4 regions of the Pseudoalteromonas sp. P80D2 genome follow, and region 4 is predicted to be linked to each of the others. Evidence: predicted binding sites of a transcription regulator. Region 4 holds the regulator's gene; each other region holds the start of a gene.
The links. The regulator sigma-54, encoded in region 4, starts transcription at its own class of promoters, with help from an activator protein. The targets are predictions, from matches to a motif close to GTTGGCACGNNNNTNGNNT.
Positions count from the first base shown of each region.

Region 1: the regulator sigma-54 is predicted to act here: its motif matches at 1,054-1,072, upstream of VRK28_RS04895 (DUF1328 domain-containing protein).
Region 2: the regulator sigma-54 is predicted to act here: its motif matches at 887-905, upstream of VRK28_RS01520 (EF-hand domain-containing protein).
Region 3: the regulator sigma-54 is predicted to act here: its motif matches at 1,026-1,044, upstream of VRK28_RS02110 (YggN family protein).

Region 1 covers NZ_JAZDAR010000026.1:18,394-20,598, forward strand. The annotation lists gene oadA (sodium-extruding oxaloacetate decarboxylase subunit alpha) at 1-320, opposite strand, end outside; gene VRK28_RS04890 (OadG family protein) at 336-584, opposite strand; gene VRK28_RS04895 (DUF1328 domain-containing protein) at 1,119-1,292, shown strand; gene VRK28_RS04900 (hypothetical protein) at 1,344-1,535, shown strand.
Region 2 covers NZ_JAZDAR010000017.1:108,807-111,011, reverse strand. The annotation lists gene xthA (exodeoxyribonuclease III) at 1-63, opposite strand, end outside; gene VRK28_RS01525 (exonuclease III) at 307-738, shown strand; gene VRK28_RS01520 (EF-hand domain-containing protein) at 945-1,466, shown strand; gene scpB (SMC-Scp complex subunit ScpB) at 1,597-2,187, shown strand; gene rluB (23S rRNA pseudouridine(2605) synthase RluB) at 2,184-2,205, shown strand, end outside.
Region 3 covers NZ_JAZDAR010000018.1:21,797-24,001, reverse strand. The annotation lists gene VRK28_RS02120 (glutathione peroxidase) at 1-447, shown strand, start outside; gene VRK28_RS02115 (PA3496 family putative envelope integrity protein) at 500-688, opposite strand; gene VRK28_RS02110 (YggN family protein) at 1,080-1,880, shown strand; gene VRK28_RS02105 (aminotransferase-like domain-containing protein) at 1,943-2,205, opposite strand, start outside.
Region 4 covers NZ_JAZDAR010000026.1:457,298-459,502, reverse strand. The annotation lists gene hpf (ribosome hibernation promoting factor) at 1-209, opposite strand, end outside; gene VRK28_RS06900 (RNA polymerase factor sigma-54) at 237-1,733, opposite strand; gene lptB (LPS export ABC transporter ATP-binding protein) at 1,841-2,205, opposite strand, start outside.

The DNA of each region.
Region 1 (2,205 bases), 440 kb from region 4:
TTGTGGGCACGCTCAACAAACTTTTCGACTACATCATCAGCATAATGACGGTAACCTAGAAGATTTTGTCCACGAAGTAGCATTTGTTGCTTAGTGTTTGGCATTGCCGCTTTTAGCTCGCGAATACGTTGCCAAGGATCTTCACCTAAATAACGGATACACGAGTCAAACGTCGCACCACCCCATGATTCAATTGACCAATAACCCGCATTATCGAGTTTTTCTGCCATGGGTAGCATGTCGTCTAAGCGCATACGCGTTGCCAAAAGAGACTGGTGTGCGTCACGCAATACTAATTCGGTTAATTTTAATTTAGCCATGTTTAAGCTGCCCCGTTATTTTTGTTTATTTCGAAATTGAGCAATTGCAGCGCTGATTGCTGCAATATGTGCCTGTGGCACACCCTGTTGAGGTTGAATTTTTGCTGTACGCGTAGGTTCTACAGTTGCAGGATCATCAAATCGACCCACTACCTTTGACATTAAAGTGACTGCTGAAATCAAAATAGTCAGAAAAACAAACACGCCTACCATGCCTGTCACCATCAAACTGGCCGCAGTGGTGAGTAATCCACCTATATCCATACGACTCCCCTCGCTTACTTAAAATAAAAAGTTATTTTTGTTAAATAATTATGCACCAATAATAACAAACAAAATTCATTTGTATAGCACCATTGTAAATTGGTAAAACCAATTAAATTTAAAATAACATGACGCACATATAATTAACACCCTACTATTAGCGCATTTAAAGCCCCGTTATAGATGATATAAATAGTCAATATAGCCAGACGTTATATGTTCAGCTATTAACCAACCGTAGTAAAAAGCCTAAAAACCACGCACAACAAGGCGTTAGAGCTATCCACTTAAAATAAAGTTAAATTGGTCTTACCAATAACCACAGCAATTCTCTTTTTCCTCATTCATCTCAATATGAAAAAATATCACTATGAATAAGTTACATGCTTACTCGTAAAAGTTACCAAATGATGAACCCTATAAAGAACGACAAAAACACACAACCCATTGAAATATATAAAATAAAACTTCTGGCACAGAACTCGCTTCAGTTACATCGAACTTAAGAAAATTTAAATAGCCAAGGAGACCACTATGTTACGCTGGACAATTACTTTTTTAGTTATCGCGTTAATCGCAGCAGTGTTAGGTTTTGGCGGTATCGCAGGAGCCGCTGCAGGCATCGCTAAGATTATCTTTTTTATATTTTTAGTATTACTAGTTATTTCGCTGGTATCAGGAGCACTTAGAGGCAGTGTCCCTAAGTAGTTAAAAGCAGATAACCACTTACTTTATTTTAAATTTACAAGGAATTTCATTATGAAAAATTCAACTTTAAAAGCCGCTACTATCGCCCTATTTTCAGGTTTATTCATCATGGGTTGTGAAGACAACTCTGCTGAAGACGCAGGTGAGCGTATTGATGAAGCAATTACTGATACACAAAATGCAGTTGAAGATGCATGTGAAGAAGTAAAAGAAGGTGTTAACGCAGAAGAAACTAACTGCTAATAACACACCTTACTTAAGAAAAGCGGCCAAGTGCCGCTTTTTTGTGTATGTAAGTTAGCGAGTTAGCGAGTTAGCGAGTTAGCGAGTTAGCGAGTTAGCGAGTTAGCGAGTTAGCGACTCTAGGCTGCCTGCAGCTTGTGTCAAGCAGCTTGCTAACTTTACTCTTTCCCCTAGAAACCCGCTAACTTGTTGGGTGTCGCTCCGCTCTACCCTACATCATGTAGGTCGCCATTTATGGCGACACATAACCGCTAACATTGACGGGCTAAAGCCCGACCTACAGCCGCATTAATCCAGAGAACCGCGCGAAATAAATTTCACGCCTACGAGGGATAAACCCGCAGCTACCTTAGGCTCGCAACTTTACTCTTTCCCCCTAGAAACTCATTAATTTGTTGGGTGTCGCTCCGCTCTACCCTACATCATGTAGGTCGTCATTTATGGCGACACATAACCGCTAACATTGACGGGCTAAAGCCCGACCTACGACTTACACGTAGATTTAAGAAACATCGCGCAAAATAAATTTCACGCCTACGTGAGCCTCAAACTCGATAACTTTACTCTTTCCCCTAGAAACTCGCTAACTTGTTGGGTTTCGCTCCGCTCTACCCAACCTACGAGCTCTTTTGTTTTAATCTGATAGCTGACGGCTGAAAGCTGATAGCTT
Region 2 (2,205 bases), on a different contig from region 4:
TACGGCTTGCAATTGGTGTAAACGAGCGCGCAGGCCGTTAATGTTAAATGAGATTACCTTCATGGTGCACCTATTATTTTTGTTTCAGTGTTTAGCGCAATTCTATCATCAAACTAGGGCTTATTCATGAGCTAATTACGAAAATCAAATTGGGTAAATGTTGATCAATTGCTGCTTAATTTAAAAACATTGTTAACTCACTATTAATTATTAAATTAAATAAATAATTCAGTTGATCTACTGGTTTTTGTTTATATAATGCGCGCAAACCATCCGTTCATATTATGTACTATTTAAAGGTAAACCATGAAAAAACAATTAGTGATGCTTTCTCTTGCATGTATCTCATTTGGCTCATTAGCAAGCAACCCGCACTACTTTTCAGCTGATAACCGTATTGAATCAAAGTTATGTATCTTAAGTGCGAACGAAGGGTTTACCGCTGCACGTAAAGAAGCAGCAAAGCATGGCATTTCAATGTCACGTTTTTCAAAAAGCATTTTATGTAACGGTACTGACATCCGTGAAATTGCTAAAAAAGCACAATCACAAGAAGCAGCAAAAGCAGCTGTTGAAGTGTTTGCTAAAAATGAGCAAAAAGAAACTCAACTTTGCATCACTGCACTTAAAAAAGGTTTAACACCTGTGCGTGAAAAAATTGGTAACTTAAATACGTTAAAATGTAATGGCGAAGCAGTAACAGACTTCGTTAAGCGTTACCAAAACGCAGCTATCTAATAGCGGCATTTTTGTTATTTGTAAAAAGCGCTCTTCGGAGCGCTTTTTTTATGAAAAAATTACAGTAATCCATGAAAGGCTTGCTAAATCATAGGCTTAACCTCAACTTAACCAGGCTGTAAGTGCTTGATTTTAGCCAATAAGGCATTTTGGCATTCAACTTGTAACAGTCGAAGTGAATCTAATCGACTACAAGGAAATGTCTTATGAACAAGTTAACTTTAGCATCAACAATTTTAGCAGCACTAAGTCTTTCAGCATGTTCTGCAAGTAACTCTTTAGCAAAAATCGACAGCGATTTTGGCAGCCTAGATAATGACAATGACGGTTATATCTCTAAGGTAGAAGCTGACGATGATGCAATTTGGGATCATTTTTCAAATATCGATACCAATATGGATGAGCAAATCAGCCGCACTGAATTTAATGCATACATGCAATTAAATACGGGCAAGGTAGCAACTGATAGTGAGGTATCTGAATCAGCATTTAAAGCTGAAATCGCTAAATTTGACCCAATCGAAAATGACTTTAAATCGTTAGATAACGACAAAAATGGTTATGTTTCTATTGAAGAAGCCGATGACGACGATATCGCAAATCACTTTGGCTATATGGATAGCAACAAAGATAAGCGTGTAAGCCGCACTGAGTTTGTTAATTACATTAGCAAATATGGCAGCGACGTTGCCGAAGATGATGCCCTTGAAATGGTTAAAAATAGCTAATTTCAATATTCATTCGTAAATATCCCCTAAAGCCAGTGTTTTACACTGGCTTTTTTACAATAATTTTTCCAACCTTGGCCGACTTCTGTCATAATAGAGCGTTAGTGATTTAAAATGACCTTTAGTAGTGATGGCCACAAAACGTATCAGTGATGAACAGTTAGTCGAAATCATAGAAGCCGCGATTTTTGTTGCTGGAAAACCTGTGTCTAAACGTCATTTAAAAGAGACAGTATTAGCTGATTTAAGCGTTTCTATGCCGCGCATTAATAATGCAATTGAACAAATTCAAACGCATTATCAAACCCGAGGCATTAAGCTTGTTGCAGTAGGCAGCGGTTACAGGTTTCAAGCCTGCGCTAGTTTAGCGCCTTGGCTGGCAAACTTATGGCAAGAGCGCGCACCTAAATACTCACGAGCACTACTAGAAACTTTATCCTTGATTGCCTATAGACAACCTATTACCCGTGGTGAAATTGAACAAGTACGGGGGGTTGCTGTTGGCTCAGGAATTATTAAAACCTTATTAGAAAGAGAGTGGGTCAGAGTTGTTGGCCATAAAGAGGTGCCTGGGCGCCCAGCGTTATATGCCACAACATCCGCTTTCTTAGATTATTTTTCATTAGCTGGTTTAGATGAATTACCGCCGTTACCTGAACTTCAGGAGAGTAAAATCAACCAGCTATTGAGCGATCCTTCTGTGAGAGAACTATCTGAATGAGTAATGTAGAAACTGAAA
Region 3 (2,205 bases), on a different contig from region 4:
CAAGGCCAAACCGTTGACTTTTCTGATTTTGAAAACAAGGTTGTGCTTGTTGTAAATACCGCAAGTAAATGCGGTTTCACTCCACAATATGAAGGCTTACAAGCACTGCATGAAAAGTATCATGAGCAAGGCTTAGTCATAATTGGTTTTCCATGTAACCAGTTTGGCAAACAAGAACCAGGTGATGCAAAAGAAATTAAAGAAGGCTGCCTAATTAACTACGGCGTTAGCTTTTTAATGATGAGCAAAGTCGATGTGAATGGCGAACATGCTCACCCTGTTTTTAGATACCTAAAATCAGAATTACCGGGGTTTATTACCCGCAAAATAAAATGGAATTTCACCAAATTTTTAATTGGTAAAGATGGCAAGGCCATTAAGCGATATGCGCCACTGACAAAGCCTGAACAGCTCGAGTCAGACATCGCAGCTGCACTGGACAAATAACAAAGCCTAAAAGCAATAAAGAGGCAAATTGCCTCTTTATCTAAATTTATGCTTAGTCGTTCAAGTACTCGTCAAAGTCGTCATCGCCTAAGTTTCTGCGCAAGCGTTTTTGTTCAAGATAGTCTTCCAACTTCTTCTTTACGCGTTGCTTTTTCTTGTCGTGTTGATTACGCCCGACCATTTCGTACTCGTCTTCAACAAAATCGTCATCTAGCGCGTCATAACTAAATGTCTTACCCACAACCCACTCCATAAAGTGTTTGAGACCAATTCTTGAGATTAAAATTTGCTCGATGAATTGGCAAAGATTAAAAAGCTCAGTAGTAATTTAGTATCTAAAAAACCACCAAAATAAAGCCATACACCCATGCTAAATAGGTCATATGTCAATATTGTGAATAAATAGCGCTAAATTTGATTTCTGAAAAGTGAGAGTTTTTTATCGTTTCGATAAAAGTCATTTATGCATGTGTATTTTTTAGTTAATTTGACTAAAAAATGGTTAAAAAGTTATTCCCCGCAATTTTTGAAAAAGCCTCAAAACACAGCAAGATTTTGAATTAATTGAATTTATAAATTTTGGCATTCAATTTGATTATGTATTTGTGTCATTTCAAACAGGAAAGAAAAAAATGAAAAAGTTATTGTTAGTAAGTTCTTTATTTATCGCTACCGGCGCAATGGCTCATAACGATAATGATACAAATATTTCATTCAGCGGTGAGCAGTGTGATGTTGAATTTATAAATGATGTACGCATTACACCAAGCGAGTTAGAAGTATACACAGCCGATAATCGCACTATGAAAATCATCGATCAACACACTTTATATATCGATGGTCAAAGCGTGTCGCTTGATGCTTCACAACAGCAAGCAATTGCAGATTACTCAGACAGCTTACGCAGCCAACTTCCTGAAGTAGCAAATATCGCACTTGATGGTGTAAAAATAGCTGGTGTAGCCATCGAAGAAGTCTCAAATGCTTTCAATATTGATGGCCTAAGCGACATTTCAGAATTAATGGACGATATCAGCGTAGAAGTACAAAACGCTTTCTATCAGCAAGGTGCGTTCACCATGGGTCAGCAAAATTTCGAAAAATTTGGCCAAAACTTTGAAGACCAATTCGATGAGCAAATCGAATCGGCTGTCGAGTCAGCCATGATGCAATCGATGGGCAGTATTTTAGTGGCGCTAGGCTCTGAGCTTTTAGGTTCAGGTGGCGACATGGATGAGTTTGAGCAACGTATGGAAAACATGGGCGCACAAATCGAAGCTCGTGTAGAAACACAGGCAGCTCAACTTGAAGAGCGTGCAGATGCATTATGCGGCAGCTTTGCTGATATCGCTCATAAAGAGCAAGAGCTAGTAGTTCTAGTACCAGAGCTAAAAGAGTATCAACTATTTACTTTTAAACAGAACGCAGAGTAATGAATTAACATCCCTGAACCAAAACACTTGGTCCTTTCGCGCAGAGCTTGCTCTGCGCTTTTTTATTTTTTGGCCAGCACAGTCAGCTGCGATAACGTTTTAATCGCCTGCTCTAAATTCTCAGACCAAGGCAAGCCATAACTTAAACGAAAACAGCTACGGTACTTTTTACCCGCTGAGAATATCAACCCCGGAGTAATACTGATCCCCGCCTCAAGTGCCAAATGGAATAACTTTACCGCATCATATTGGATACCAAGGTCAACCCAGATAACACAGCCACCCTGCGGATTACTAATACGCGCACAACTTGGCATATATTGCT
Region 4 (2,205 bases):
ATATCTTGATGTTCTGTAGAAGCGAACAATTCGCCTCCGTTTACATGTAAAGTTGCTTCTGCTTTTTGGCTTAATTTTTCTACATCTAGAATGACATGAACATTATTAATATGGTCAAAATGCCTTTCTAGTTTCGCAAACTTGGTGTTTACATAGTCTCTTAATGAATCTGTGATTTCTACATGACGACCAGTTAAATTTAGTTGCATAAGCATTTTTCCTTCTATGTAAAACGTCTAAATCAGACTCTTACGCTGATTAGACGGAGGTATTGCTAGAGACTCACGATATTTTGCAATTGTACGTCTAGCTACTTTAATTCCTTGCTCAGCCAATATATCTGCAATTTTGCTATCACTCAATGGTTTAGCTGAGTTTTCTGCAGCGACTAACTTCTTGATTAAAGCGCGTATTGCTGTAGAAGAACACTCACCACCATTTTCGGTGCTGACATGGCTTGAGAAGAAATATTTCAACTCAAAAATACCCCGTGGGGTATGCATATATTTTTGCGTTGTTACCCGTGAAATCGTCGATTCATGCATTTCGACCATTTCAGCAACATCATTTAGCACCATCGGCTTCATTGCCTCAGGGCCATGCTCAAAGAAAGCTTGTTGTTGTTGAACGATACAGTTGGTCACTTTTAATAGCGTATCGTTACGGCTTTCTAAGCTCTTAATAAACCACTTTGCTTCTTGTAAGTGAGAGCGAATAAATTGGCTGTCGCTACTTGATTTAACAGAGCGAGACATCGCCGCATATTGGCTGTTCACTCTAATCTTTGGCATACAATCTGGGTTTAACTCGACTACCCAGCGGCCTTTCACTTTTTTCACTGATACATCAGGTATAACGTACTCAGATTCTTCGCGTACTATGCTATCCGCAGGCTTAGGATTTAAGCTGTGAATAAGCGTCATCACTTCTTTAAGCTCATTTTCTTTAAGCTTAGTCTTTTTCATCAAAGTTCGATAGTCGCGACTCGCTAATAATTCGATATGCTCAGATAAAACCATTTTAGTTTCAGCTAAATATGGCGTATCGGCATCGAATTGGCGTAGCTGAATGCACAGGCATTCTTGTAAACTGCGCGCGCCAATACCCACAGGATCAAATAACTGAATTCTTTTTAAGACCGCTTCGACTTCATCAAGTTCGATTTCTTCTTCATCGTTATTTTGATTAAAGCTTTCGACGATATCTTCACAGCTTACCGTTAAAATACCTGAGTCATCGATAGCTTCTACAATTGCCACAGCAATCGCTTCATCAGTAGGGCTAAATGGCGTGAGTTGCAATTGCCACATCAGGTATTCGTGAAGGGTTTCGGTTGATGCTCCCTGATAGATAGATTCATCTTCAGGCATTGGCCCTGACGATGTTGAAGGGGCGGCACTCATGTACTCATCCCAGGTAACATCCATTGCTAAGTCATCGCTTACGGTGTCTTTATTGAGAGCATCACTACTTTCTTGCTCGTACTCGCTAGGTGCTTCTTCGGCAGACGCGCTGACTTGTACATCGTCAGATTCAGCTTTTTGCTCATTCTTGCCGGTGCTTTCTTCGTTGTAATCCGCTTCTTCCACTTCAAGTAGAGGATTACTATCAAGCGCTTCTTGAATTTCTTGCTGGAGATCCAATGTACTGAGCTGCAACAAACGAATAGCTTGTTGCAGTTGTGGAGTCATTGTAAGTTGCTGGCCCATGCGCAGCTGTAATGATTGCCTCATGTATCCCTAACAATCCTTTTTAAGTTATCGATACCTGTATAAACACAGTTATCGATTTATTGTCATTGTTATAAGTCTAGCAGATGCTCTAGTCGCTGGCGTAATGGTTACAGCCTGAATTGCTCGCCTAGATATACATCGCGTACAGTTTGGTCTGCTAATACGTGCTCAGGTGTGCCTGATGCAATTAGCTCCCCATGAGAAACAATGTAGGCTTTTTCACAAACATCAAGGGTTTCTCGAACATTATGGTCAGTAATTAGTACACCGATACCACGATTTTTTAGGTGCTCAATAATTTTCTTTATATCTAACACTGAAATTGGATCAACACCAGCAAAAGGCTCATCTAAAAGGATAAATTTAGGATTAGCGGCTAATGCGCGAGCAATTTCTACACGGCGTCGCTCACCACCTGACAGCGCCATACCTTGGCTGTCACGAATGTGTTGAATACTAAACTCATCAAGTA